DNA from 3 places in the Rhizobium sp. BE258 genome. Region 3 is predicted to be linked to each of the others. Evidence: predicted binding sites of a transcription regulator. Region 3 holds the regulator's gene; each other region holds the start of a gene.

Region 1 (10,044 bases), on a different contig from region 3:
GAAGTGTGTGTCTGCATTCCAGCCTTCGTGTCGGCTCTCACGGGCAACGTGTCGCCACATCGATACCGTCGTTTCGATGCACGGCTTTCGAACACCGTGCATCTCCTCGACCACAGGGCCAAATCCTCATCTTTTTAAACCGCAGTCCGGCATCCCATTGGGGAAAGGTCCGTACTTCCGGTGTGGTGCACGGAACTAAGAATTCCGCAAATCGAGTTCTATTAGTGCTGACTGAACCTCATCGATTAAGACCGGTTCTGGCGTTCCCGGCAAGTGCCGAAGCGCCGGCTTCGAGTCGACCGCGTAAAGGTCGGACGCCCACGCAGCAAGGATCGTCCGTTTGTCATCGGTCGAGAGAGACGACGCCTCTACAACATCTGTCGGCCGTCTAAGATGCATCCCCCGCATCAACACAATCGGACCCATTGTTGCTGCATTGTCGATCAACTGCTGCAACACGATGTGCCTCATAATACTTGACCTCACTGCACGTGGGGATCGCGGTCGCTTCGCGCGCGAGACGCCACGACAGCAGATGTTTGAGGCGCAAGAAGTTCATGCTTCTGCGCGAATGCTACAAACAAACCACGCGCCGTCTCCGCTTCGATCTCGCCACGAAGCGCCGCCTGGCATGCTTTAAGGGCGACTGAATGCGCCGTGTCCCTGAACGAAGTAGGCCACTCAACAAGATGTCGGTAAGCATCCATGACGGTGCGAACTTCTGCAGGAAAGCCAAGGCCGACGAGAATGGTGACAGGTTTTCTGAACATATCGGGTTTCATCGTTCTCTCCTTTCCAACCCGGAATGTCGATGGGCGCCATCGCGATGGCGCCGCTGACCATTGAATGAACTAAAAGGTCACGCCGCCTTCTGCGCTTCGATCTGCGCAGGAGCAGTCGACGTCAACGCAGGCGTACTCTGGATTGAGATCTTCCTGGGCTTCAATGCTTCAGGGATCTCACGGACCAACTCAATCGAGAGAAGACCGCTGTTCAAATCTGCTCCGTTCACCCGGACATGGTCGGCAAGCTCGAACCGGTGTTCAAACGGGCGTCCGGCGATGCCGCGATGCAGGTAGCCATCGGCCGGTGTCTCCTGCTTCTTACCGGTGACGGTCAGCAGATTGGACTGGAAAGTGATATCGAGATCGTCCTGTGCAAATCCAGCCACCGCAATCGAGATCGTATAGGTGTCGTCATTGTTCTTGACGATGTCATAAGGCGGCCAGTCGTTGGCCGACCGGGCACGCTGGGCGTTCTCCAGAAGAGTGAAGATCCGGTCGAAACCTACGCTCGAGCGGTAGAGAGGTGCGTAGTCGTAAGATGTTGCCATAGCCATATCCTCCTTGAAGCAACATGGGTACGAGAGTGCCAAAAGCGGTGCTCCCGGCGAAGTCAGCCCTGTCTCAGCGGCTGGCAGTAATCGATTTGGTTTTAGCGATTTTCCATTTCAAGATCGGCTGCGCATTTTTTTCGCCGATCGCAAGTTGCCCCATCGTCAGTGCACTGAGCGACTGAGAACGCGATGCGGGTACGCTGCTTTGAACTTTGAAATCATCGCGCAGGCTTGCTGCAGTACCCGTTCGGTCGTTTCGGGATTGTCGCGCGCAAGTTCGTCGGCGTTTATGCGGATCGCTTGCGCCATATTCGCCGACATCACAGCAAAACGGCCCTCACCGTAGACAAGTGCATCTTGCGAGGCAGTCTCGAGCCAGCGCGCGAAATCAACAATGATCTCCTCCCTCTCCGGGATGCTGGCACCTTTGATGACTTTAATGTTTTCTTCCATGTGGTCTCACTCCATACAGACGTGGAAAGCGACCGGACTGATCAAGCCCCGATCGCCGGGTGAGCTAGGAAGCGGGAACATCAAAATCAAGAGTTCAGTGAAGCTTGAACTCGCCCTCGACACGGCGCCATTCGTTCGGTCCAATCAGACGCCGGTGTGTATAGCGGACGGAGTGTAGCGGTCCGTCGAGGCTGTTGCGCCAGAAGTCCAGGAATTTGCGCATTTCTGGAAAGTCCGGTGCAAGATCGTAGTCCTGCCAAACGTAGGTTTGCAGGACGGATTCAAAATCGGGAATGCGGTAGAGGATGTGCGCGGTGGTGAGGCCATAGCCGTTAAGCTGACGCTCGAAATCCGACGAGAATTGCATGCTTTATCTCCGGTTCATGACACTGCGAAGGTGACGTAAAATCGTCCACCTATCAACGGTATTCTTGAACCATCAAAGGCGTTTATTGTTCCTTTCCAGCATGTTAGCAGCCAGCGACATCGAGTGCTAATTTTTTCTCCCGCCCTCTTGAAATCACAAAATCTCGAAAATAAATTTTGAACGCGAACGCTCAGATGAGGTTCGCCCCGTCCGGATTGGTCACCCGGTCCGGCAGGGGATTTTGCGTCATCTTTTTTGTCCAATGGAGGAAAACATGTCGTTCCGACCGCTTCATGATCGCATTCTTGTCCGTCGGGTTGAATCCGAAGAAAAGACCAAGGGCGGGATCATCATCCCTGACACTGCCAAGGAAAAGCCGCAGGAAGGCGAAGTTGTCGCCGCTGGCCCTGGTGCACGCAACGAGGCTGGCCAGATCCAGGCGCTCGACGTCAAGGCTGGCGACCGCATTCTGTTCGGCAAATGGTCCGGCACCGAAATCAAGATCAACGGCGAAGATCTGCTGATCATGAAGGAAAGCGACGTCCTGGGCATTATAGAAGCTCAGGCCGAGCAGAAGCGGGCCGCGTAATCACGCATTACCGCCCATCAGTCAAAAAGCTGCCTATTGAAGGAGTGAACAAATGGCTGCGAAAGAAGTCAAATTCAACACTGATGCACGCGAACGCATGCTGCGTGGGGTCGATGTCCTTGCCAACGCCGTGAAGGTCACGCTTGGCCCAAAAGGCCGCAACGTTGTCATCGACAAGTCCTACGGCGCGCCGCGCATTACCAAGGACGGTGTTTCGGTCGCCAAGGAAATTGAACTAGAAGACAAGTTCGAGAACATGGGCGCCCAGATGCTGCGCGAGGTGGCATCGAAGACCAACGATCTCGCCGGCGACGGGACCACCACCGCAACTGTCCTCGCCCAGGCGATCGTCAAGGAAGGCGCCAAGGCCGTCGCCTCCGGTCTGAACCCGATGGACCTTAAGCGCGGCATCGATATTGCCGTCGACGCCGTCGTTAAGGAACTGAAGACCAACGCCCGCAAGATCACCAGCAATTCCGAAATCGCCCAGGTCGGCACCATCTCGGCCAACGGCGACGAAGAGATCGGCAAATATCTAGCAGAGGCGATGGAAAAGGTCGGCAACGAAGGCGTCATCACCGTCGAGGAAGCCAAGACCGCCGAGACCGAGCTCGAAGTTGTCGAAGGCATGCAATTCGACCGCGGTTACCTCTCGCCGTACTTCGTAACCAATCAGGACAAGATGCGCGTCGAGTTCGAGGACCCCTATATCCTCATCCACGAGAAAAAGCTGTCGAACCTTCAGTCCTTGCTGCCGGTCCTCGAAGCCGTCGTGCAGTCCTCCAAACCGCTGCTGATTATCGCGGAAGATGTGGAAGGCGAGGCGCTCGCAACGCTCGTCGTCAACAAGCTGCGCGGTGGTCTGAAGATCGCGGCTGTCAAGGCGCCGGGGTTCGGCGATCGCCGCAAGGCGATGCTCGAAGACATCGCCATCCTGACCGGCGGCACTGTCATCTCCGAAGATCTCGGCATCAAGCTTGAGAACGTAACGCTCGACATGCTCGGTCGAGCCAAGAAGGTGGCGATCGAGAAAGAAAACACCACCATCATCGACGGCGTTGGCTCCAAGTCCGAGATCGACGGCCGCGTCGCCCAGATCCGGGCGCAGATCGAAGAGACCACGTCCGACTACGATCGCGAGAAGCTGCAGGAACGTTTGGCCAAGCTGGCAGGCGGCGTTGCGGTGATCCGTGTCGGTGGCTCGACGGAAGTCGAGGTCAAGGAGAAGAGGGATCGCGTCGACGACGCGCTTCATGCAACGCGTGCCGCCGTCGAGGAAGGCATCCTGCCGGGCGGTGGTGTTGCGTTGTTGCGGGCTGTAAAGGCACTCGACGATCTTGCAACCGCCAACCAAGACCAGAAGGTTGGTATCGAGATCGTCCGCAGGGCGATCGAGGCCCCCGTTCGCCAGATCGCCGAAAACGCTGGTGCCGAAGGCTCCGTCATCGTCGGCAAGCTGCGTGAAAAGACCGACTTCTCCTTCGGCTGGAACGCCCAGACCGGCGAATACGGCGATCTTTATACACAGGGCGTCATCGATCCGGCCAAGGTCGTGCGGACCGCACTCCAGGATGCGGCCTCGGTCGCCGGCCTTCTGGTGACGACCGAGGCGATGATCGCCGAGAAGCCCAAGAAGGATGCTGCGCCGGCGATCCCGGCTGGGGCAGGCATGGATTTCTAAACAATCGGGCCAGGCTCGCCCCACTCGCTGGGGCGAGCCAATTGCGGAGTGGTTATGAGCTTGCCATCGAAAGAAGACGCGCGTCTGTGCGCGGGTGTTGTCAGGGAGATCGCACGGGCCAAAGGAATAACGGGTGACCCGACCTCCGTCGGAGCGCTGACGGTAGCAGTCGCCAGACTCTTCAATAAGGGTCTGCGGGACCGCGAAACTCTTCTGTCAGACGCAATGACAATCGTCGATGAGCTGATGTCTGATAAGGAACGTGACTCGCTTTCCGGCGTGCTGCGACACATGAACCGAGGTGCCATCGATCGTCTATCGAGCCAGACGATGAGTGAGGACAACCAGCAATAGCAGCCAAGCCGGCCACTTAGCACTGCTTCATCCGGTGAACATCATCCCCGTAAGACGTCCCGACGACGTAACGTCTGCCGCCTTACTCTCTGATGAACATAACCGTGGATAAGGGCGGCAAGTCCGCCTCTATAGAAAACGATCGACCATGCGCGGCATTGGTTTGGGACTGAGCGTCTGAAGTTGCCATGCCGGAGCCCCCATATACTGTATCATCGGTGCTGAGGATTCGGCGCCAAAGGCCGTCCAACGGCACGCCTATCCGGTAACGGTGCCGTGGTACCGGCGTAAAGTTTGATACGATGAGGCAGACGGCCTTTTGCTTTTCGTCGTACCGGATCATCGCCAGCACAGAATGTTCAGCATCGTCAGCGACAGCCCACTCGAATCCATCCGAATTCAGATCTCCGTATTGTAGGGGTGGAAAATAAGAATACACTCGGTTCAAATCCCTGACCAATCGCTGGAGCCCGCCATGGCGAGGCTCGTCGAGCAGATCCCACTCGACTGAAGTGTCGTGGTTCCACTCGCTCCGCTGTCCGATGTCGCACCCCATGAACAAAAGCTTTTTGCCTGGATGGCCCCACATGAAACCGTAAAGCGCTCTTAGGTTTGCAAGCTTCTGCCAGTCGTCGCCCGGCATCTTCGTCAGCAAGGAACCCTTACCGTGCACCACCTCGTCATGGGAAAACGGTAAGACAAACCTTTCCGTGTAGGCGTAGATCATCCCGAATGTCATAGAGCTGTGATGGTATTTGCGATAGACGGGATCATCCGACATGTAGTGGAGGGTGTCATGCATCCAGCCCATGTTCCACTTCATATCAAAGCCTAGGCCGCCATCTTCGGGCGACGCCGTCACCTTTGGGAACGCCGTTGATTCTTCGGCGATCATCAAGACGTTCGGGTGGCGTTCATGCACGACGCTATTAAGATGCTTGAAAAATTCGATGGCTTCCAGGTTCTCGCGGCCCCCATACCGGTTGGGTATCCATTCCCCTTCTGGCCGGCTATAGTCTCGGTAAAGCATCGAGGCCACGGCGTCGACACGAAGTCCGTCAACATGATACCTGTCCAACCACTCCAAAGCGCTGGCGATCAGGAAGCCTTTCACCTCGGCCCGGCCCAAGTTGTAGATCAGTGTATTCCAGTCGCGGTGATACCCTTCTCGCGGGTCCTCGTGCTCGTACAAAGCCGTTCCGTCGAACCGAGCGAGGCCCCAGACGTCACTGGGGAAGTGAGCTGGAACCCAGTCCAGAATGACGCCGATATCACTATCGTGGCAGCGGTCTACGAAATAGCCGAAGTCCTCTGGCGTGCCATACCGTCCTGTCGGCGCAAACAGCCCTAAAGGCTGATATCCCCATGAACCGCCGAACGGATATTCCATGATGGGCAAGAGCTCGACATGGGTGAACCCCATTTCTTTGACGTACGGTATCAGCCGCTGCGAGAGCTCGAACCAGTCGAGTGACCTGCCCCCGTCGGTCATTTCCCGTAGCCACGATCCAGCATGGACCTCGTAAATCGATATCGCACGACCCAAAACGTTTGTGCTTGCGCGTTTCTCCATCCACCGAGCGTCGCGCCACCTGACGGGTTCAGGGGACGCAACGACGGAAGCCGTAGACGGCGCGGCTTCAGCAGCTCGTGCGACTGGATCGGCCTTCTGCGCGAGCACGCTCCCCTGACCATCCAAAATCTCGAACTTGTAGCGCTCTCCAACCGTCAGATCCGGAATAAAGATCTCCCACACGCCAGCCTCGCGCCTCAGGCGCATAGGATGTCGTCGACCGTCCCAGGTGTTGAAGTCACCAACAACCGACACCCGACGGGCATTCGGCGCCCAGACGGCAAAACGGACACCCTCAACGTCTTCGACCCAAATCGGATTCGCGCCGAGCGCCGATGCAAGTTGATAGTGCGTTCCCTGGGAAATCAGATGAAGGTCGAGTTCGCCGAGCAGCGGAGCAAACCGATAGGGATCGTCGGTTTCCTGCGCGCCACCTGGCCAGAGGATTTTCAGCCGGTACTTTGCGCCGCTTTCGACCGAAGCTTCGAAGACTCCAGCCGGGTGCACTCGCGCCGATACCGCGAGAACCGTGCCGCTGAGGCTGTCAAGCAACTCGACGCCGAGCGACCCTGGAAAAAACGTGCGGACCTTCGTCTCGCCGTCGGCTGTTTTATGCGGACCGAGAACGTCGAAAGGGTCCCCGTGCCGGCCCTCGACGATCGCAACCAGTTCATCGGGATCAAGATCCGATGTCATCGCTACTGCTTGCTGTGTCATGCAGGCTCTCCTTGGAGCCGCGACACGATTTCGGCGAAACCAAACAGAGGTATCGGAAGCCACTTCGGCCGGTTGCGGGCCTCGTAGGCGATTTCGTAAGCGGCCTTCTCCAAGAGAAAGATGTCGAGGAGTTCTTGTACCGTCTGGGGATCACTTGGCAGGTTCGACGATCCAGCCAAGGCATGAGTGTAATTTTCAAGAAAAAGTCGTTTGGCGGAAGTGCCGAACCGGACGATAAGTTGGCGCCGGCGTTCATCGTGATGGTCGGAAACAGCGTCGTTCTCGAGCGTCGCGGTTGCCACCAGGTAGTCTAGCGAGCGTAGTAGTCCCGCCGCGTCCCGCAGGGGGCTCGTCTTGGCACGACGCTCCGCGAGATTGCGCGCAGGTTCGCCTTCGAAGTCGATGATGACGGCGTCGCCTTCGGTCACCAAAATCTGACCCAGATGGAAATCGCCATGGGCGCGCGTAAGAAGCGTCGTCGCAGATTTTTCAGATCGCCGAGCCGCGAGATCTAGGATCTGGTCCCTCTCAGCTAGCAGCGACCGAACGGCATCTTCGAGCGGGCCCTCAATAGTATCAGCGATCTCCTGCAGTTTCGAGAATGCATACGCGATTTCCCCGGTGACCGATCTTTTGATCGTGTCGACGTCCGCCAATCCAGCCCGGCGGGGTGCGAAAGACGGATCTTCGGTCGGCTTGGCTAGCAGCACATGCAGCTCCCCGAGGCGCTGGCCGATCATGGCCACGAAACTCAGAAGTGGCCTTAATTGATCGTCGGCAGCGTCCAGCTCGGCTTCGGTGGTCGCAACCTCGTCGGCAACGCGACGCAGATTGGCGAGCATCCAGTTCCACGCGTCTCCCTGGTTGCGGATAGCGCCTTGCACGACGATAAGTGTTGAGCGGCGCCCTTCTCCGTCGGTGCGAGCGACCTCGCCAAGAAGGGGTGCAGTGTGTTCATATCCCTGCAGGGTTAGATGGCGCGTCATCTCTACTTCGGGATGGATGCCTTCAAAGACGTGCCTAATGAGTTTTATCATTGCGACGTCGCCAACGATGAGAGAACTATTAGACTGCTCGGCTGATAACCACCTGATTTCCATCTCGTCGTTGATATCCAGGCGGTCAAGGAAGTCGGTTCCAATATACTCTATGGTCCCGGACCGACCAGTGATCTTAGATCGATTTTTCAGACCCTCGATGATCCCCCGCGCCATGGGCTCGACGGTAAATCCATCCGTCAAGAAACCGACACGCCGCCCCTGCCGAATTCTCGCGAGGGCCAGTTGTTGCCCGAGGATGTTGGGCGTGGTGTCATCCCATTCGATCGCGAGCGGAAGCTGATAGCTTTCGACGTGATCGGGCAAGACTGCCTCGACTTCACCGAGCACGACGCCGTCGGCGAAGGGTATGGAGCTCGCCGAAATCAGTCTCGCCGACTGAAGCGGCTGGTCCTTTGCGCCGAACCATCGCCGTCTCGCCAGGTACGCCGGAAGAATGTCGCCGGCCAGCACGGCTTGATGTGGAGTTTCATCGAAAAGTTCGGTGAGGCTGCGCCGGATCACAACCGTATGAAAATCTGGAAGTTGCTCCGGCGGAGCGGTGCGCCATGCGGGACCGTCCGATTGAGCGTTGAGTTGAAACCAGAAGAATCCGTAGGGTGGCAGCGTCAGAAGATAGGTGAGCTGCCCGATCGGCGGAAAAGGCGACATACCCGTAAGCTCGACAGGCACTCGACCCTCGTAAGCCGAGAGGTCAAGTTCGACGGCTTGAGGGACTCGCGACAGGTTGGCCACGCACAGTATCACCTCGTCGTCATGCTCGCGGATATAGGCCAGAATGCGCCGGTTCTCCGGTGTCAGAAATCGGAGCGATCCTCTGCCGAAAGCGGGATGGCGACTGCGCAAGGCCAGCATTCGGCGCGTCCAGTTCAACAACGAGTGCGCGTCTGAAGTCTGGGATTCGACGTTGAGGGCCTCATAGCCATATTGCGCGTCCGAAACGGGCGGAAGCACCAAGCGCGCAGGATTGGCTTTAGAAAACCCGCCATTACGATCGGGGGACCACTGCATCGGTGTGCGAACGCCGTCGCGATCTCCGAGATAGATGTTGTCGCCCATTCCGATCTCGTCGCCATAGTACAGCACAGGTGTGCCACGCATCGATAGAAGAAGTGCGTTCATCAGCTCGATCCGCCTACGGTCGCGCTCCATGAGCGGTGCGAGACGGCGCCGGATGCCGAGATTGATACGCGCCCGCTTGTCGGACGCATACGTGTCCCAGAGGTAGTCGCGTTCCGCATCGGTCACCATCTCCAGCGTCAGCTCGTCGTGATTTCGCAGAAAGATCGCCCACTGGCATGTATCAGGAATGTCCGGGGTCTGCCGCATAATGTCTGTGATCGGAAAGCGATCCTCCTTTGCAATTGCCATATACATCCGCGGCATGAGGGGGAAATGAAACGCCATGTGGCACTCGTCTCCATCCCCGAAATATTCGCGGGTATCCTCCGGCCACTGGTTGGCCTCGGCAAGCAGCATGACGCCAGGATGGGTTTCGTCGAGCGCCGCTCGGATCCGCTTCAGGATTGCATGCGTTTCCGGCAGGTTCTCGTTATTCGTCCCTTCACGTTCAACCAGGTAAGGGATTGCGTCCAGACGAAAACCATCGATTCCCGTCTCCAGCCAAAAGCGCATCACAGACAGCAGTTCTTTCATTACGAGTGGATTGTCGAAATTAAGATCGGGCTGGTGCGAGTAGAAGCGATGCCAGTAGTATGCCCCAGCGGTCTGATCCCAAGTCCAATTGGATTTCTCGGTGTCTATGAATATGATGCGGGTCTCGGGGAATTTACGGTCGTTGTCGGACCAGACATAGAAGTCGCGTTCGGGGCTCCCCGGAGCAGACTGCCTCGCCCGTTGAAACCAGGGGTGCTGGTCGGAGGTATGGTTGATGACCAGCTCCATAATCACCCGGA
Region 2 (10,044 bases), 400 kb from region 3:
CGGCCGGCCATTTCAGGTCGGGGCGGTCTTCCAGCGTGAAGGTGTGGGTCGAGCCCGAGTCGAACCAGACGTCGAGGATATCCATGACCTGCTTCCACTTGGCATGGTCGTGGTCATTGCCGAGGAAGCGCTCCTTGGCACCTTCGGCGAACCAGGCGTCGGCGCCTTCGCGTTCGAAGGCGTCGAGGATACGCTGGTTGACGGCTTCATCGACCAGGACTTCGCCCTGTTCATCGGCGAAAACGGCGATCGGCACGCCCCAGGCGCGCTGGCGCGAAAGCACCCAGTCCGGGCGTCCTTCGATCATGGCGCGCAGGCGGTTCTGACCAGCGGCGGGGACGAAGCGCGTGTCGTCGATCGCGCCCAGTGCGCGCGAGCGCAGCGTCGTGCCGTCAGCCAGTTCCTTGTCCATATAGACGAACCACTGCGGCGTGTTGCGGAAGATGACAGGCTTCTTGGAGCGCCAGGAATGCGGATAGGAATGCTTCAGACGGCCGCGGGCGAAGAGCGCGTTGCGGGCGATCAGCTCCTTGATGACGCGATCGTTGGCATCACCCTTCTTGCCGTTGTCGTCGATGACGCGGGCGCCTTCGAAGCCGGGGGCATCGGCGGTGTAGAAGCCGGCATCATCGACCGGGAACGGAATACTAGTGTCTATTTCGCGATCCTTCAGCTCACGGGAGTGGCTCATCCAGGCATCGAAATCTTCGCGGCCATGGCTTGGCGCGGTGTGGACGAAACCGGTACCGGCGTCATCGGTGACGTGGTCGCCATCGAGGAGCGGGACCTGGAATTCGTAGCCACCGCCGAGGCTCTTCAGCGGGTGGGCGCAGGTGATGGAGCCGAGTTGCTCTGCCGAAACGTCCTGTAAACGCTTGAACTGCAGCTTCGCCTTGGCGAAGGCATCTTCAGCCAACTTGTCGGCAAGGATCAGCTTCTCGCCGGGGCGCGGGCCAAAATCGTTGGCCGCTTCGGTGACTTCATAGAGCCCATAGGAAACGCGCGACGAATAGGCGATCGCCCGGTTGCCGGGGATCGTCCAGGGCGTGGTGGTCCAGATAACGATGAAGGCCGACTTCAAAGCATTGTGCGTTGAAATGAGTTCCTCGGCGACAAAATCAGCCATTGCGTTGTTCGAACTAACTGACGAGATTCTCTCTCCATCAGAGGTCACAACATATTGCTGTCCTAAGGGGTCGACTTTTATCGTCGCTTCGTAGCCGGTAGCTACAACCGGGAATTTCACCCAGATCATGTCGCTTTCGATGTCGTGATACTCGACCTCGGCTTCGGCCAGCGCCGTGCGTTCGACGACCGACCACATGATCGGCTTGGAGCCGCGGTAGAGCTGGCCCGACTTGGCGATCTTCAGCAGTTCGCCGGCGATGCGGCTTTCGGCATGGAAGGCCATCGTCGTATAGGGATTGTCGAAGTCGCCCTCGATGCCGAGGCGCTTGAACTCGGCGGCCTGGGTCTTGATCCAGCCGGAGGCGAATTCGCGGCATTCCCTACGGAATTCGTTGACCGGGACCTCGTCCTTGTTCTTGCCCTTCTCGCGGTACTTTTCCTCGATCTTCCATTCGATCGGAAGGCCGTGGCAGTCCCAGCCGGGAACGTAATTGGCGTCGAAGCCGCGCATCTGGAACGAGCGATTGATGACGTCCTTGAGAATCTTGTTCAGCGCGTGGCCGATATGGATGTTGCCGTTGGCATAGGGCGGGCCGTCATGCAGCACGAACTTTTCGCGCCCGGCGGCCGAGGCGCGCAGCTTCTTGTAGAGACCCATCTGCTGCCAGCGGGCGACGATCTCCGGCTCCTTCTGCGGCAGGCCGGCGCGCATCGGGAACTCGGTTTCGGGCAGATTGAGGGTCTTCGAATAGTCGATCTTTTCGGCTGTGTCGGTCATGTCTGGCAATCGTCTCTGGCGGCCTCAGAAGGCGCAACGGATGTGGAATTGTTGGTGACGGAAGCGCTTGCTCGGCAAGCGCTGAAAACCCGGACCTTCCGGCCGCTCAGCGCGCGCGGAAGGCCGGGCCGATAATTCGTATCGCAATCGCCAGCCGGAATTTTGTCATCGGGCCGGTTCATAGGCGCTTTTGGCGGGAAAAGGAAGAGGGATTTGGGCTGACGGCATGGCGGCCGGGCGTGCGTCGCGCGCCCCTGCGTAACAGCCTGATCCTGCAGACAAAGAAAAAATCTCGTGGCAATGTCGAAATGGCGGCATCTCGACCGTCCTTGGAATGCGAGCCGCCGCTCGGGCGCCCGCATTTCTCGGGTCCACAGGGAGTGAAGTGGATATGAGCAGTTCCTATCGTTGGGTCATCGTCGCCGCCGGCGCCCTGATGACATGCGTTGCGCTCGGCGCGATGTTCTCTCTCGCCATCTTCCAGACGCCGATCGCCACGGAGACCGGCTGGTCGCATACCGGCATTGCCAGCGCCATGACGCTGAATTTCATCGTCATGGGGATCGGCGGCTTCATGTGGGGTGCGTTGAGCGACCGTTTCGGGCCCCGGCCGGTGGTGATGATCGGTGCCGTGCTTCTGGGACTTGCGCTGGTTCTGGCGAGCCGCGCCGGATCGCTGATGCAATTTCAGCTTACCTACGGCGTCATCGTCGGCATTTCGGCCAGCGCCTTCTTCGCGCCGATGATTGCGGCGACCACCGAATGGTTCGACGAGAACCGCGGATTGGCCGTGTCGCTGGTTTCAGCCGGGATGGGCGTTGCGCCGATGACGATTTCGCCGCTCGCCCGGGCGCTGATCTCTGCCTACGACTGGCGCACCGCGATGCTGATGATCGGCATCGGCGCCTGGATCCTTCTGATCCCGGCAGCCCTCCTTATCCGCCGCGCGCCGTCTCCGGCAAGCGATCCCGGCGCCGTCGAAACCACAAGCGGCGAGCGGCCCTCGCTCGGCAAGATCTTCCGCTCGCCACAGTTCCTGGTTCTGGGCGGCACCTTCTTTGCCTGCTGTGCAGCGCATTCCGGGCCGATCTTCCATATGGTGAGCTACGCGACGATCTGCGGCGTGGCGCCGATGGCGGCGGTCAGCATCTACAGCGTCGAAGGACTGGCCGGCCTCGGTGGGCGGCTGCTCTACGGCAGCCTTGCGGACAGGTTCGGCGTCAAGCCGGTTCTGGTCGCCGGGCTCTTGGTGCAGGCGGCGGCGCTGGCGACCTATCTTGCCGTCAGCGAACTCGGGCAGTTCTATGCGCTGGCGGTGATCTTCGGCAGCGCCTATGGCGGGGTAATGCCGCTCTATGCGGTGCTGGCGCGCGAATATTTCGGGCCTAAAGTCATTGGCACCGTCTTTGGCGCGGCGACGATGCTGTCGAGCATCGGCATGGCCTTTGGCCCTCTGATCGGCGGCTGGATCTTCGATACCTACCAGAATTATTCGTGGCTGTTCATCGGCTCGGCGCTGGTGGGGCTCGGTGCGGCAGCGATCGCGCTTGCCTTTCCGCCGCTGCCGCGGGGGAAGCAGGCGCCTGCATTGGGCGCTGCCTAATTCGAGGCTGAGGCTTTGCCCCCTCATCCGGCCTTCGGCCACCTTCTCCCCGCTGGGGAGAAGGGAAGTGCGGCGTCGCGATTTCCCTTCTTCTCCCCAGCGGGGAGAAGATGCCGGCAGGCAGATGAGGGGGGCCACACGACAAAACGTCAGTTGGAGCAGAGCAGCCGGTCGAGTTCGCCGAGCGGCTGTACGCCTGAAAGCAGCGCCCTCGCCTCTTCCTCGTCGCGCTTGATCTGCGCGACGAGCGGGTCCAGCCCGTCGAATTTCAGCTCCGGCCGGAGATAGCCGAAAAACGAGACGGAACAGACCTGGCCGTACAGATCACCGCTGAAATCGAAGACGTAGGTTTCGAGCAGCGGCGCACCATTGTCCGTTACCGTCGGGCGGCGGCCGTAGCTGGCGACGGCGTCGTGGAGCGTGCCGTTCTGCAGGCGGAAGCGGACGGCGTAGATGCCGGAAGCAAGTTCGACTTCAGGCGGCAGCTGCATGTTGGCGGTCGGGAAGCCCAGCTGGCGGCCAAGCTTTTCGCCGCCGATGATCTCGGCCTCGACGGTGTAGTGATAGCCGAGCTGGGCCGCGGCCTCGCTGACTTCGCCATTCTTCAGCTGCGCCCGGATGCGGCTCGACGAGACGACGTCGGCATTCTCATCGCGGTAGGCGTCGATCAGCGTGACGCCGAAGCCGTATTTCTGGCCGGCATCCATCAGGAAGGCCGGACCGCCCTCGCGGCCCTTGCCAAAATGGAAATCGACGCCGGTGACGACTTCCGAGGCCCCCAGCCAATCCTTGAGGATGCCGTGGATGAAATCATCCGGCGAACGCTGCGAAAATTCGCGGCCGAAGGGGTATTCGATGACGGCGTTGAAGCCGAGAGCTTCGAGAATCCGGGCCTTCAATGGCGCCGGCGTGATGCGGAAGACCGGGCTCTCGGGGCGGAAGACGGTGCGCGGGTGCGGCTCGAAAGTCAGCACCAGGGCCGGAACGCCACGCGCCCGGGCAATCTCCAATGCCCGCGTTAAGACCGACTGATGGCCGCGATGCAGGCCATCGAAATTGCCGATGGCGATCACCCCGCCCTTCAGATGGGCTGGCAGCGGTTCACGGGTTTCATTGCGGTGAAAGACGGTCATCGGCGGGCTTCTTCTTATGCGAGGCGCGGCATCCACCACTTGGGCGCTGCCTTTTCACGCTCGAGATAGGCGTGCAGGATTGCCTCGTCCGTCTCGCCGTTCAGCGTGTATTCCTTGGCGTGGATGCCGCCGCTGATATAGAGAAGGTCGAGGCCGTAATCGAGAGCGCCGCGCACATCGGTCGGCATGCCATCGCCGATGGCGAGGATGCGGCTCTTCGGGAAGTCGCCGCGAAGCTCTTTCGCGGTTTCCAGCACGGCTTCATAGATCGGCGTATGCGGTTTGCCGGCAATGCGGGTGGCGCCGCCGAGCTGGTTGTAATAGGCGGCCATGGCGCCGGCGCAGGGGATCATCTTGTGGCCGCGCTCGACGACGAGATCCGGATTGGCGCAGATCATCGGCACGTTTCGAGACTGAAACTCCTTCAGCATTGCCGTATAGTCTTCCGGCACTTCCTTCTCGTCATCGAAGAAGCCGGTGCAGACGACGGATTCCGCTTCCGTCGCATCGACGCGCTCGACGCCGAGGCCTTCGATAATGGCAATGTCGCGCTCGGGGCCGAGCAGGAAGACCTTCTTCGGGCCTTCAGCGATCAGGCCGCGGGTGACGTCGCCGGACGTGATGATCCGGTCATAGGCGCCGTCCTGGATGCCGATATGGCGGAGCTGATCGACGACCAGAGGCGCGATACGCGGCGAATTGGTGATGAGAACGACCGTCAGGCCTTCGCCGCGGGCGGCTTCGAGGGCGGCAGCCGCCTTGGGGAAGGGATCGACGCCATTGTGCAGGACGCCCCAGACATCGCAGAACACCGCGTCATACTGGCTGGTGATCTCTGCAAAACTTCCGATGCGCTTGGCCATTCCGATATCCCATTTGCGTTCAGTCAGGCGTGACATTGCAAAGGCCCGGCGGGATGGCAAGGTTTTTTCGCCCCGGCAGCGCAAAAACAGCCGGGCGCGCTAGAGAAGCAACTCGACGCCGCGCACGGCCAGCCCGGCTGTAGCCGCGAAGCCGAGAATGCTAACGATGCCGAGCTTGAAGCGGAAAAGCATGATGCAGGCAGCCACCACGATCAGCGCCGCGGCAATATTCAAACTGCTCCAGACCGGCCAGGCGAGGCTGACGAGCGGCAGGCCGGTGGCGCGAGAGAGAAGCGCGATATTGCCGACATCGGCAAAGAGAACATGCAGGCCAAACCAGAGGGCTAGATTGAGGATGACGCCGACGACGGCAGCAGTGATCGCCGACAGGGCCGCCGACAATATGTTGTTCTGGCGGAGCTTCTCCACATAGGGCGCACCGGCGAAGATCCAGATGAAGCTCGGCACGAAGGTCGCCCAGGCGGCGAGGCTGGCGCCGATCACGCCGCCGAACAGCGGATCGATGCCGAGCGCATTGCGGAAACCGGCCATGAAGCCGACGAAACAAAGGACAAGCACCAGCGGACCCGGCGTCGTCTCGGCCAGCGCCAGACCGTCCAGCATTTCACCGGGGCGCAGCCACGCATAGTGTTCGACCGCCACCTGCGCGACATAAGAGAGCACGGCATAGGCGCCGCCGAAGGTGACGACCGCCATCTTGGAGAAGAAGACAAAGACGGCGGCGAAGACATTGGTCTCGCCGCTTAGCGCCTCGGCAATCAGATCCTGCGGACCATGAATCTCGCGGACGATCAGCAGCGGAAACTGCCAGACGATCACCCAGAAAGCGAGGATTAGGAACGGCCTGGCGATATGGCGGCTGGTGAGCCCTGACAGCATTCCCTTGGCGAGCTTCGAGGCCTCGGCTGGCGCCACGCCCTCTACCTTTCGCTTGCGGCGCTCGACGAGGAAGCCGGCAATGCCTGCGGCAAGGACCACGAGCGGGAATGGCAGATTGAGCAGGAAGAGCGCCACGAAAGAGGCGGCAGCCACATAATAGTGAAAGCGCGATTTCAGCGCCCGGCCGGCCACCCGCATCAGCGCCTCGATGACGACGGCGAGCACGGCCGCCTTGAGGCCGAAGAACAGAGCGAGCAGCCACTCGGCGTTCTGGAAATAGGCATAGAGACCGGAGAGGACCAGGATGACCAGAAAGCCCGGCAAGATGAAGAGAAGGCCGGCGACGATGCCGCCGCGCACGCCATGCATCAGCCAGCCGATATAGGTGGCAAGCTGCTGGGCCTCGGGACCCGGCAACAGCATGCAATAGTTCAAGGCATGCAGAAAACGGTCTTCGGAGATCCAGCGCTTTTCCTCGACCACGGTCTTGTGCATCAGGGCGATCTGCCCGGCAGGACCGCCGAAGCTCAGACAGCCGATACGCGCCCAGACGGCAAATGCCTCGGAAAAAGCGGGCCGTGGCAGGGGCTCGGCAACCACGTCAGACAAATCCCCTCACCTCTCCACAATTCCGGCGCAAAAATCCGTGAATGGTTTCCTTGACTCTTTCTGGAGCCATCCCTAAATGCACGTCGCTAGCACTCATCAATGGAGAGTGCTAACACTCATCCATGTGGACCCCGGTCCGCGAATGTCATTTGATCGAGGGATTAGACAATGGCAAGCACCAACTTCCGCCCCCTTCACGATCGCGTCGTTGTTCGCCGCGTTGAGTCCGAAGAAAAGACCAAGGGTGGCATCATCATCCCGGACACCGCCAAGGAAAAGCCGCAGGAAGGCGAAATCGTCGCCGTCGGTTCGGGCGCTCGTGACGAGTCCGGCAAGGTCGTCGCTCTCGACGTCAAGGCTGGCGACCGCGTTCTGTTCGGCAAGTGGTCGGGCACCGAAGTCAAGATCAACGGCGAAGACCTTCTGATCATGAAGGAAGCCGACATCATGGGCATCATCGGCTAATCAGCCGGTTATCCCGTTCAGATTATCGCTGACACCCCTTTTCAGGAGTTCTCAAAATGGCAGCTAAAGAAGTAAAGTTCGGCCGCTCTGCGCGCGAAAAGATGCTGCGCGGCGTCGACATCCTCGCTGACGCAGTGCAGGTCACCCTCGGTCCGAAGGGCCGTAACGTTGTTATCGACAAGTCCTTCGGCGCTCCGCGCATCACCAAGGACGGTGTTTCGGTCGCCAAGGAAATCGAACTCGAAGACAAGTTCGAAAACATGGGCGCCCAGATGGTCCGCGAAGTTGCTTCGAAGACCAACGACATCGCCGGCGACGGCACCACGACGGCAACCGTTCTGGCCCGCGCTATCGTTCGCGAAGGCGCAAAGGCTGTTGCAGCCGGCATGAACCCGATGGACCTGAAGCGCGGTATCGACCTCGCTGTTGCAGAAGTCGTCAAGGACCTGCAGGCGAAGGCCAAGAAGATCTCTACCTCGGCTGAAGTTGCCCAGGTCGGCACGATCTCCGCAAACGGCGACAAGCAGGTTGGCGAAGACATCGCTGAAGCCATGCAGAAGGTCGGCAACGAAGGTGTTATCACCGTCGAAGAAGCCAAGACCGCTGAAACCGAACTCGAAGTCGTCGAAGGCATGCAGTTCGACCGCGGCTACCTCAGCCCGTACTTCGTGACCAACCCGGAAAAGATGATCGCCGACCTCGACGACGCTTACATTCTCCTCCACGAGAAGAAGCTCTCGAACCTGCAGGCGATGCTCCCGGTTCTCGAAGCCGTCGTTCAGACCGGCAAGCCGCTCCTCATCATCGCTGAAGACGTCGAAGGCGAAGCTCTTGCTACGCTCGTCGTCAACAAGCTGCGTGGCGGCCTGAAGATCGCTGCCGTCAAGGCTCCTGGCTTCGGCGACCGCCGCAAGGCCATGCTGGAAGACATCGCTATCCTCACGGGCGGCACTGTCATCTCCGAAGACCTCGGCATCAAGCTCGAATCCGTAACGCTCGACATGCTCGGCCGTTCGAAGAAGGTTTCGATCTCCAAGGAAAACACCACGATCGTCGACGGCGCAGGCGCCAAGTCCGACATCGAAGGCCGCGTTGCGCAGATCAAGGCTCAGATCGAAGAAACCTCTTCCGATTATGACCGCGAAAAGCTGCAGGAACGCCTTGCCAAGCTCGCTGGCGGCGTTGCCGTCATCCGCGTTGGCGGCTCCACGGAAATCGAAGTCAAGGAAAAGAAGGACCGCATCGACGACGCTCTGAACGCGACGCGCGCTGCTGTTCAGGAAGGTATCGTCCCCGGCGGCGGTATCGCTCTGCTCCGTTCCTCGACGAAGATCACTGCCAAGGGCGTGAACGACGACCAGGAAGCTGGCGTCAACATCGTCCGCAAGGCTCTGCAGTCGCTGGTTCGCCAGATCGCTGAGAACGCTGGTGACGAAGCTTCGATCGTTGTCGGCAAGGTTCTCGACAAGAACGAAGACAACTACGGCTACAACGCCCAGACGTCTGAATATGGCGACATGATTGCCATGGGCATCGTCGACCCGGTCAAGGTTGTCCGTACGGCTCTGCAGAACGCAGCTTCGGTTGCTTCGCTGCTGATCACCACGGAAGCCATGATTGCCGAGCTGCCGAAGAAGGACGCTCCTGGTGGCATGCCTGGCGGCATGGGCGGCATGGGCGGCATGGACATGATGTAAGACCTTCGGGTCTGACATCTGAGCCAACCGGTTCAGTTACGGAAGGGCGGTCTTCGGGCCGCCCTTTTCATTTGACGGATAGCGATTCGGCCTTACCAATTTTTAGAGTCTCAACGACGGAACTGATAAAACGTTTAAGCGTCTATTCCGCACCGAAATCAGACTCTGAAGCTTTCGCGAGCCTTACCAAGCTGTGTTTTTTATCAGCAGCTGATATTTCTTAATGAAATTGGTTTCACTGCGATAATGTGAAAATTTTGCAAAGCGTAACCGTTTACATCTCGCGAAACGGGCAACTTTTTACTTTGATTTCTGCTACCTTTTATAGAAGCATGCAATATATCGCATCCTTCGCGTTGCGGATTACCCCCGAAAAAGCATTTGCCGCCTCTCAAAAACTGCCTATAAATCCGCGCTGCGAATTGCAGTGCATGACGATATTTTTCTGCCCGCCAGCGGAAGACCGTATTTTGCAAATGACACCGGCTGCAGAGCATTCCGCGCCAGAATTTTTGAGAAGAGCATGAAAGGGGTTCCGCACCGGCGGCGCCGCAATTCTGCTCACGGCCGGACATGATGACCGGTGCGCATGAAGATGTTTTCGTCACACCGCACGAGTGCGCTGCATTGAACTGCGCCCGACACGGGGAACCCCATTTGTTCAAGATCGCCAAAGCCAATGTTGCCGCCCCGCTCACGCCTGGCTCCTTTGATCTGACCCATCACAATCAGGAGATGCTGGCGCAGTTTTCCGTCTCCGAGGCCTGGAACGGTGACTTTTCGAGCGGCATCATCCGGCTCGGCGAATGGAGCTCGATGCTTCACGGTCTTGCCGGCCAGGAATGCGGCCTGCTGAGCCTTATGCGCT
Region 3 (10,044 bases):
ACCTCCCCGTTGCCGATACCGGCAAGTTCGGATTTGGTCAGGTGAGAATTCGCTTCTTTCATCAACATTCCTGTACCTCCAAGAGAAGGGACTAGCGGCTCAACTCGAACCGTTGTCCTACTGTGGGACCGAAATGTTAATTTTCTTGACCATGCGGGCGGGCTCCGGCCGAATAAGATCGACTGAAAGCAAACCGTTTTTTAGCCCCGCGCCAAGCACTTGCATGCCATCGGCAAGCACGAAAGTACGCTGAAACTGGCGGGCCGCAATGCCGCGGTAGAGATACTCGCGCTCGCCTTGTTCGACCTGCCGGCCGCGAATCAAAAGCTGGTTTTCTTCCGTCGTCACATCCAGCTCATCCTCGCCGAAACCGGCAACGGCAAGCGTGATTCGAAGACGCTCGGGCTGGTCATGACCGGCGGCGATGCGCTCGATATTGTAGGGTGGATAGCCATCGCTTGCCTTGGAAATACGCTCCAGCGTCTTTTCCATGGCGTCGAAGCCCAGAAGCAGCGGGCTGGCGAAGGGAGTGATACGGCTCATGTTTCAAGTCCTTGATGCAAGCGACCTTTCCGGACCTAAACTAGCATCCGGCTGTTGCTAATATGGGAATTGGCGGGCAACCGCGCAAGGTTTTGCGGACCTCGCGACAGGACCAGGAAATTTTAGGGTAAACGGTGCCTTCGTCCTTGCTTGACAAAGCGCATGCGGGCTCGCATCAAATCGTCACCCGCAAGGGCTGCGCCGATTTGCGACGCAATCATAAACAAATGGTGCCTGCCAAAACGACGTGCACCTGAGGAGGGACGACGTATATGGCAAACCCCAGAAAGATCATCATCGATACCGATCCGGGCCAAGACGACGCCGCGGCGATCATGCTCGCCTTCGGCAGCCCCGAAGAGCTCGAAATTCTCGGCATCACCACGGTCGCCGGCAACGTCCCGCTCTCCTATACCAGCCGCAATGCGCGCATCATCTGCGAGCTCTGCCAGCGCACCGATATCAAGGTCTTTGCCGGCGCCGACAAGCCGATCGCCCGCAAACTCGTCACCGCTGAACATGTCCACGGCAAGACCGGCCTCGACGGCCCGACGCTGCCCGAGCCGACCATGCCGCTGCAGGCACAGCATTCCGTCGATTTCATCATCGAGACGCTGCGCCGCGAGCCTGAAGGCAGCGTGACGCTCTGCACGCTCGGCCCGCTCACCAATATCGGCCTTGCCTTCCAGAAGGCGCCTGACATCGTTGCGCGTGTCCGCGAGCTTGTCATGATGGGCGGCGGCTTCTTCGAGGGCGGCAACATCACGCCGGCCGCCGAATTCAACATCTATGTCGATCCCGAAGCGGCCGACATCGTCTTCCGTTCCGGCGTGCCCGTGGTGATGATGCCGCTCGACGTGACGCACCAGCTTTTGACCCGCAAGGACCGCGTCAAGCGCATGGCCGATCTCGGCACCGCGCCAGCGCAAGCGATGGTCGAGATGCTGGAGTTCTTCGAGCGCTTCGATATCGAGAAATACGGTTCCGATGGCGGCCCGTTGCACGACCCGACCGTTGTTGCCTACCTCCTGAAGCCAGAGCTCTTCAAGGGCCGGGAATGCAATGTCGAGATCGAGGTGAAGTCGGAACTGACCGTCGGCATGACGGTCGTCGATTGGTGGCATGTGACCGACCGCAAGCGCAATGCCAAGGTGATGCGCTTTGTCGATGCCGATGGTTTCTTCGATCTGCTGATCGAGCGTTTCGCCCGCATCTGAGCGAAGAACAAAGACCAAAAGAAAAGGGCCGCTTCTCAGCGGCCCTTTTTCATTATGCGTCCTTCTGATCCAGATAGGAATTGGCAGCCTCTGCCTCGGGCTTCGGACCGCCCTTGGCGACGCCGACCATGGCCGGGCGCAGCACGCGCTCGCCAATGGTGAAGCCGGCCTGCACCACCTGGACGACAGTGTTGTTCGGAACTTCCGTGTTCGGCACTTCGAACATCGCCTGATGGAAGTTCGGGTCGAACTTCTGGCCGACAGGATCGAGCTGGCGAACGCCATGGCGCTCGAGCGTCGATAGCATGGAGCGCTCGGTCATCTCGACACCTTCGATCAGGGTCGTCAGGCCAGCCTCGCCCGCAGCCTTGGCTTCGGCCGGAATGGCATCGAGCGCCCGGCGCAGGTTGTCGGATACGGCGAGCATGTCACGCGCGAAACCGGCAACGGAATAGGACTTCGCGTCCTTCACTTCACGCTCGGTGCGGCGGCGCAGGTTGTCCATCTCCGCGGCAAGACGCAGATAGCGGTCGCGCAGCTCGGCATTTTCTGCCTTCACGAGTTCCAACGGATCCGGCTGGGACGATGCCTCAGCGGCCGCTTCATTCTCGACGTTTGCGGCTGCGTCCGCAGCAGCGTCAGCCGCAACAGTCTCAGGTCCGTTTTTCGTCGTTTCGTCAGTCATGACGGTCTCCGGGTAAAGGGTTCTTTCGGGATGCGCCCGATATCGAGCTTTGACCGCAAAAAATCAAGTCTGCGTGACAAAGAACCGGAAATTCCGGCTTTTTCAGAGCGACCCGCGCGACAGGCGGGAAATCAGCTGGGCGGTATAATCGACCATCGGCACGATACGGGAGTAATTCAGCCGGGTCGGACCGATGACGCCGACGGCGCCGACGATCCGGTCGTCGTCGTCACGATAGGGCGCGACGATCAGCGACGAGCCGGACAGTGAGAAAAGCTTGTTTTCGGAGCCGATGAAGATGCGCACGCCGGGGCCGCTTTCCGCGAGGTTCAGCAGCTCGATCAGACTGTCCTTCTTCTCTAAATCATCGAAGAGCATGCGCAGGCGGTCGAGATCGCCGGCACTATCCAGACCCTCGAGCAGGTTGGCACGGCCGCGGATGATCAGCTGCGCCGGCTTGCCTTCATCCGGGCTGCCGGACCAGACGGCAATGCCGCGCTCCACGAGGTCACGCGACAAGGCATCGAGCTCGTGGCGCACATCCGTTTTCAGCCGGTCGAGTTGCTTGCGCAATTCCGGCAGCGTCTGACCGGTCATGTGGGCGTTGAGGAAGTTGGCGGCTTCGGTTAGCTGCGACGACGTCACGCCCGCCGGGAGCTCGATGATCCGGTTTTCGACCTGATCATGTTCGCCGACGAGAACCGCGAGCGCCTTCGTTGGTTCCAGGCGGATGAACTCGACATGTTTCAACACCGGATCGTTCTTCGAGGTGATGACCAGGCCGGCGCCGCGGGAGATCCCCGACAGCATCCGGCTTGCCTCGTTCATCATCGATTCCACCGGATTGTCGCGGCTTTCTGCGCGCACCTGGCGGTCGATGCTGGCACGCTCTTCGGCCGAGAGGTCTCCGACCTGCATGAAGGCATCGACGAAGAACCGGAGCCCGACCTGGGTCGGCAGACGCCCGGCGCTGATATGCGGCGAATAGATGAGCCCCAGCTCTTCCAGATCGCTCATCACATTGCGGACCGAGGCCGGGGACAGCGACATTGGAAGAATACGGGAAAGATTACGCGAGCCGAGCGGCTCACCGTTTTCCAGATAGCCTTCGACGATACGGCGGAAGATTTCCTTCGAGCGTTCATCCAGCGCAGCAACGGCATCCGAAACCGACGTAGATCTGAAGCCCATGAATCCTGACACACCCACGCTGATGACAATCTGCAAAATATAATCAATCTCGCCCGCGTGGCAAAAGGGAATTTGCAAATGGCCGCGGCCAATCGTAGAAGCGGGGCAGCATCACGAAACAACGCATGATCATGCCGTGCCGCCACCCGCGGCCTAACGGACTCATGCATCAGGAGACAGAGAATGCGGCCGTCAGGCAGAAAAACCGACCAGATGCGCAAGGTCAGCTTCGAGCGCAATTTTTCCAAGCATGCCGAAGGCTCCTGTCTCGTGAAATTCGGCGACACGCATGTGCTGTGCACGGCAAGCCTTGAAGAAAAGACGCCGCCGTGGCTGCGCAACACCGGCAAGGGCTGGGTCACATCCGAATACGGCATGCTGCCGCGCGCCACGGGCGAGCGCATGAAGCGTGAAGCGGCGACCGGCAAGCAGGGCGGCCGCACGCAGGAAATCCAGCGCCTGATCGGCCGCTCGCTGCGCGCCGTCGTCGATCTCACTGCACTCGGCGAGCGCCAGATCACCATCGACTGCGACGTTATCCAGGCTGACGGCGGCACGCGCACGGCTTCGATCACCGGTGGCTGGATTGCGCTTTACGACTGCCTGAAATGGATGGAAAGCCGCAACATGATCAAGGTCGATCGTGTTCTGAAGGACCACGTCGCGGCCATCTCCTGCGGTATCTTCGCCAGCCAGCCGGTCATCGACCTCGACTATATCGAAGATTCCTCGGCCGAAACCGATGCTAACTTCGTCATGACGGGTGCCGGCGGCATCGTCGAAATTCAGGGCACGGCCGAAGGCACGCCGTTCAGCGAAGCCGAATTCGCATCGCTGATGGGCCTCGCAAAGAACGGCATTGCCGAACTCGTGGAACTGCAGAAGCAGGCAATCGCCGGGTGAACGACATGCTGGAGGGCATGCTGGAAACGGCGCTTTACGCGAAGGACCTGGACAGAGCCGAAGCCTTCTATGAAGGCGTTCTCGGTCTTTCCAAGATCACGCGGGCTGCTAACCGGCATGTCTTCTTTCGGTGCGGTCCTGGGGTGTTGCTGATCTTCAACCCGGACGAGACGGTCAAGCCACCGGCGCCGGGCGCGCTTCAGGTTCCGCCGCATGGCACCAAGGGACCGGGCCACGCCTGCTTCCGCGTTTCGGCCGGGAATATCGATGCGATGGCCGCCAGGCTGACGGAGGCCGGCATCGCCATCGAATCCGAAGTTCACTGGCCGAATGGCGGCCGCTCGATCTACTTTCGCGATCCGGAAGGCAACAGCCTGGAATGCGCCGAAGCCCGTATCTGGGGCATCGAATAGGAAACAGAATGCGCAAGCTCGACACCAAGACCATCATCGTCGCCAGCCACAATGCCGGCAAGATCCGCGAAATCCAGGACCTGATCGGCCCGCTGGGCTTCACCGCCAAGTCGGCAGCCGAGCTCAATTTCGTCGAGCCTGACGAGACCGGCACCACTTTCGAAGAGAACGCGAAAATCAAGGCACTCGCCTCTGCCAGCGTTGCCAACATGCCGGCGCTGTCTGATGATTCCGGTCTGGTGGTCGATGCGCTCGGCGGCGATCCGGGCGTTTACACGGCCAACTGGGCCGAGACCGCCGATGGCACGCGCGATTTCGCGATGGCGATGCAGAAGGTCGAGACGGCGCTCGAGACAGCCGGAGCGGCAAAGCCCGAGCAGCGTACAGCCCGCTTCGTCAGCGTTCTCTGCCTTGCATGGCCGGACGGACATACGGAGCTTTTCCGCGGCGAAGTCGAAGGCACCGTTGTCTGGCCGCCGCGCGGCACGCAGGGTTTCGGCTACGATCCGGTGTTCCAGCCGCAAGGCTATGACACCACCTTCGGCGAGATGAGCGCCGAACAGAAACATGGCTGGAAGCCTGGGGATGAGCGGGCGCTGTCGCATCGTGCGCGCGCCTTCAAAATCTTTGTCGAAACCTGCCTGGAAGCGTAAGGTCGGCTCGTGGACGATCTGAACAACCTGACTTCGCTGCGTGATGCCAAGCTTCTGCCGGATACCGGGGAGCCCGGTTTCGGCGTCTATGTGCATTGGCCCTTCTGCGCCGCGAAATGCCCCTATTGCGATTTCAACAGCCATGTGCGGCACCAGCCTGTCGATCAGGAACGTTATGTTGCGGCCTTTCTGAAGGAGATGGCCGCGATCCGCCAGTTGAGCGGGCCGAAGACGGTGACCAGCATCTTCCTCGGCGGCGGCACGCCCTCGCTGATGAAGCCGGAGACCGTGGACGCGGTCCTGAACGGCATTGCCCGGGAATGGCACGTGCCCTCGGGCATCGAGATCACCATGGAGGCCAATCCTTCGAGCGTCGAGGCGGAGCGGTTCCGCGGCTATCGCGTCGCCGGCGTCAACCGCGTCTCGCTCGGCGTTCAGGCGCTGAACGATCGCGACCTGAAATTCCTCGGCCGACTGCACAATGTCGAGGACGCGCTGAAGGCGATCAAGCTGGCGCGTGACATCTTCCCGCGCATGTCGTTCGACCTCATCTACGCACGTCCCAATCAAACAGTGGACGAATGGGAACGCGAGCTCAAGGAGGCCATCTCCTATGCCGTCGATCACCTGTCGCTCTACCAGTTGACGATCGAGGAAGGCACGCCTTTCTACGGTCTGCACAAGGCCGGCAAGCTCATCGTGCCTGACGGCGAGCAATCGGCCGTGCTCTACGAGGCAACGCAGGAGATCACCGAGCGCGAAGGCATGCCTGCCTACGAGGTGTCCAACCACGCCCGCCCCGGCGCCGAGAGCCGCCACAACCTGACCTATTGGCGCTATGGCGATTACGCCGGTATCGGCCCCGGCGCCCACGGCCGATTGACCCGCGGCTCCGAGAAGCTCGCCACGGCAACCGAGCGCAAGCCGGAATCCTGGCTCGAAATGGTCGAGCGTGACGGACACGGCGTTCTCGAAGAGGAACGGCTGGGCTACGAAGAGCAATCGGATGAATTGCTGCTGATGGGCCTGCGGCTGAAGGAAGGCGTCGATCTCGCCCGGTGGCAGCAGCTCTCGGGACGCGATCCGGATCCGGCGCGCGAGGAGTTCCTGCTGGAACACGGCTTCATCGAGCGGCTCGGCAATTCGCGGCTTCGCTGCACGCCATCGGGGATGCTGATCCTCGATTCCGTCGTGGCCGATCTCGCCTGCTAATCCTCAGGCCGCGCGCTTGCGGCCGAGCGCCAGCAACCGCCCGTCGATCGCCGCAAGGCCGATGGCAATCATCGCCATGCCGATCAGATGCTTTGTCTGCAGCTGTTCTCCCAGGATCAGCGCGCCGAGCAGGATGGCGCTGACCGGGATCAGGAAGGTGACAAGCATCAGATTGGTCGCACCCGCCGTCGCCAGAATCCGGAAGAACAGGATGTAGGCGATTGCCGTCGAGAGGATGGCGAGGCCGAACAGCGCCACCCAGGTTTCTGCACCGGGCATTGCCAGCGTCCACGGACGGTCGGCGATCAGGGCGATCGGGATCATCAGCACGGTGGAGGCCGTAACCTGGCCGGCAGCCGGCAATAGCGGCGGCATGCCCATGGCGCGGAAGCGGCGTCCCCATATCCCGGCAAAGGAATAGGAAATCGCCGCACCGAGGACGGCGAGCTGCGCCAGCACGTTCGAGCCGAGATCATGCAGCGCATCGAAGCCGATCATATAGGCCACACCGGCAAAGCCGACGACGACACCGATCAACCGGTTGGCCGTCATCTTCTCGTCCGCCGTCAGGAAATGGGCAACGACGACGGCGAAGAGCGGCGTCGTGGCATTGAGGATCGAGGCAAGCCCGCTGGCGATATGCGTCTGGCCCCAAACGATCAGGCAGAAGGGGATCATGTTGTTCAACACCCCCATGCCGAAGAATGCGATCCAGCTCTTGCCGTCGCGCGGCATGGCATGGCCCATCATCCGCACAATCAGATTAAGCGCGATGGCGGCCAGCAGCACGCGGCCGGTGACGATGGTGAAAGGCGGCAACGCCTTGACCAGGATGCCGTTGAAAAGGAACGAGCCGCCCCAGAGCAGGGAGAGAACCAGCATCATGCCCCATTCGGCCAAGCCCATCTGCTTCTGCATCGTCATCCTCCATCGCACGCAAGCGTCATAGAGCGGCCAGGCGGTAGCGGCCACCCGATTCCTGCAGACGCAGCATGCAGCTACATTCGATTTATTCTCGTCCGATATCGGCAGGCAATGTGCATTGCGGATCCGTTTGATGCCGATATTATTTCCATAATCGGATCGCGGCAAACGAGTCTTTTTCGCCTTACACTTTAGCTGAGCTAAATCATGAGCGACTATCTACCCTCGCTATCGGCCTTGCGGGCCTTCGAAGCCGCAGCCCGGCACCTCAGCATGACGCTCGCAGCCCGGGAGCTGAACGTGACGCCCGGCGCCGTCAGTCTGCAGATCCGCGACCTGGAAGCCGCGCTTGGCGTGCAACTGTTCGACCGCAAGCCGCGGGCGCTGGCGCTGACCGTCGAGGGCGCCGACTACTTCACCACGCTGAGGGCGGCATTCCGGCTGGTGCGCGAAGCGACGGCGGCGATCACCGCCCGGGCGCGCGGCGCGATCCTCAACGTCACCTGTACCGCCGGCTTTGCGACCTACTGGCTGGTGCCCCGGCTTGGCCGGTTTGAAACACTGCATCCGGAGATCGACGTGCGGATCAGCGCCTCACACCGCGTCCTCGATTTTCAGCGCGACGGGATCGATCTGGCGATCCGTCATGGGCTCGGCGGCTATGAGGGGCTGGTCAGCGAACGGCTTGTCGATGACGAGCTCGTGCCGGTCTGCATACCGAAGCTTGCCGGAGAGCTCGGCGAGCATCCCGCCCCCGGGGCGCTGGCGCCCTTCACGCTGATCCATGATGTCTACCGCCACGACTGGCAGCTCTGGCTGGAGGCCGCAGGCGCGACCGGCGTCGATGCGTCCCGCGGGCCGATCTTCATGCATGGCAATGGCGCCTATGAGGCGATGAAGGCCGGTCTTGGCTTCGCGCTGATGCGACGCTCCTTCGTCGACACGGAGCTCAAGGAAGGCGCCGTCATCGCACCCTTCCCGATCGGCGTCGCCAGCCGCCTCGCCTTCCACCTCGTCTATCCGGGCGCCGCCCTTGAACGCCCGGCCGCGGCCGCGTTCCGCCGCTGGCTACTCTCGGAGGCGCAGAGCTAGGCACGTCGATAAATCAAAGGTGAATTATTTAGTCACCTTTATCTTCCTTTTCGCTGATAGTGCGGCTATCAAGCAGTGACTGCCTGTATTGAAGCCGAACGGTGCCATGAATATCCGTTGTTCTGCCATTCCATCTGTATGGCGCGTTAAGGCGCGCTCCTGCCGCGTGGTCAGCACATGGCGGTGCTAGCAGCCACCGAGGCCCAGAGAGGCGCCTACCGCCCGTCAGAACGGCTTGCGTCACTGTTTACCGGCGAGCATGCGTGGTGTGCCGAAAAGCTCATGCTGTCGGCGAACCTGGAAGGCGCGATGTCTCTCAACAGCTTCTTCACCGGCGGAGCGTCGGAACAAGCAATCGACGGCTACGCCGCCATCTCGGGCGGAACCGACCGCCGTGCTGCCGTGTCGATGTGGACGCTCTACTACTTTGCCGGTCTGACGATCGCCTATCTGATTGCGAGGCGCGCCGGAGGCCGGAGGCTGCCGGTTGCTTTCGATGAGATGACCATTGCACTCAACGAGGACGGATTGCCGCGCGCCTTCGGCGTGCCGCATAGCGGTTGGGATGATGGCGCTGCCCGCGGCTCTTTCGAGGCGATCGATCCGCTTCTTGAAACCCATCTCTTCAAGGCCGTAGGCCAGTTGGTGAAGCACGGCATTTCCGCCAAGCTCTGCTGGAACAATGCGGCCGTCTATATCGACTATGCGCTGCGGCTGACCGCAGACAAGGACGACCCCGACTTGGCCCAGGCCGACCTGCCGGTTTTCGTGCGTGGCTGCCTGCCCGATGGCGGCGTCAATCCGCTCTCCGGCTGTATCCGGCACGTGGAGGAGAACGGCGAATGCGTGGCGCGCCGAAAGGTCTGCTGCCTTCGCTATATGCTGCCCGGCATACCCAGCTGCGGCAAGCTCTGTGCGCTCCCCGAAAGGCGCAACCAGTAGCTCAAATACGATCTCCGCCCGCGCCTAATGCCGGCTGGCGCTTCTGGCCTTGAACAGGCTGCCGGTTGGCGTCTGCAGGAACATCTCCAGTGGTATGTGCTCCTGATGCAGGAAGCCCGTCGATGGCAGCAGTCCGTCGCGCACCATCTCGATGACGGCGACGACCGAGGCTGATGTGGTCCAGGCGATCGCCGTCCGTCTCTCTCCGGCAACCTCGATCGGATAATAGGCGCGGACGAATTCCTTGCGGCGCAGGCTGCCTCGCTCGG

The links. The regulator HrcA, encoded in region 3, represses chaperone genes, less so after heat shock. The targets are predictions, from matches to a motif close to GTTAGCACTCNCNNNNNGNGAGTGCTAAC.
Region 1: groES (co-chaperone GroES) is a predicted target of HrcA. The motif match lies at 2,259-2,287, and genes of this name have one in related genera.
Region 2: groES (co-chaperone GroES) is a predicted target of HrcA. The motif match lies at 7,100-7,128, and genes of this name have one in related genera.

What each region holds. Positions count from the first base shown of each region.
Region 1 is NZ_JAVDWL010000004.1:227,311-237,354, reverse strand. It holds gene J2X43_RS15595 (hypothetical protein) at 196-471, opposite strand; gene J2X43_RS15590 (DUF982 domain-containing protein) at 483-782, opposite strand; gene J2X43_RS15585 (Hsp20 family protein) at 860-1,333, opposite strand; gene J2X43_RS15580 (hypothetical protein) at 1,499-1,789, opposite strand; gene J2X43_RS15575 (usg protein) at 1,884-2,156, opposite strand; gene groES (co-chaperone GroES) at 2,431-2,745, shown strand; gene groL (chaperonin GroEL) at 2,798-4,426, shown strand; gene J2X43_RS15560 (hypothetical protein) at 4,481-4,780, shown strand; gene glgB (1,4-alpha-glucan branching protein GlgB) at 4,863-7,070, opposite strand; gene treS (maltose alpha-D-glucosyltransferase) at 7,067-10,044, opposite strand, start outside.
Region 2 is NZ_JAVDWL010000002.1:351,079-361,122, forward strand. It holds gene ileS (isoleucine--tRNA ligase) at 1-1,906, opposite strand, end outside; gene J2X43_RS06955 (MFS transporter) at 2,298-3,509, shown strand; gene J2X43_RS06960 (bifunctional riboflavin kinase/FAD synthetase) at 3,659-4,642, opposite strand; gene J2X43_RS06965 (TIGR01459 family HAD-type hydrolase) at 4,657-5,505, opposite strand; gene chrA (chromate efflux transporter) at 5,605-7,014, opposite strand; gene groES (co-chaperone GroES) at 7,183-7,479, shown strand; gene groL (chaperonin GroEL) at 7,536-9,176, shown strand; gene J2X43_RS06985 (hypothetical protein) at 9,834-10,044, shown strand, end outside.
Region 3 is NZ_JAVDWL010000002.1:751,147-761,190, forward strand. It holds gene J2X43_RS08955 (DUF1150 family protein) at 1-68, opposite strand, end outside; gene J2X43_RS08960 (Hsp20 family protein) at 118-543, opposite strand; gene J2X43_RS08965 (nucleoside hydrolase) at 816-1,760, shown strand; gene grpE (nucleotide exchange factor GrpE) at 1,813-2,445, opposite strand; gene hrcA (heat-inducible transcriptional repressor HrcA) at 2,548-3,636, opposite strand; gene rph (ribonuclease PH) at 3,820-4,539, shown strand; gene J2X43_RS08985 (VOC family protein) at 4,536-4,952, shown strand; gene rdgB (RdgB/HAM1 family non-canonical purine NTP pyrophosphatase) at 4,961-5,605, shown strand; gene hemW (radical SAM family heme chaperone HemW) at 5,615-6,817, shown strand; gene J2X43_RS09000 (DMT family transporter) at 6,821-7,741, opposite strand; gene gcvA (transcriptional regulator GcvA) at 7,949-8,833, shown strand; gene fhuF (siderophore-iron reductase FhuF) at 9,011-9,775, shown strand; gene J2X43_RS09015 (saccharopine dehydrogenase C-terminal domain-containing protein) at 9,800-10,044, opposite strand, start outside.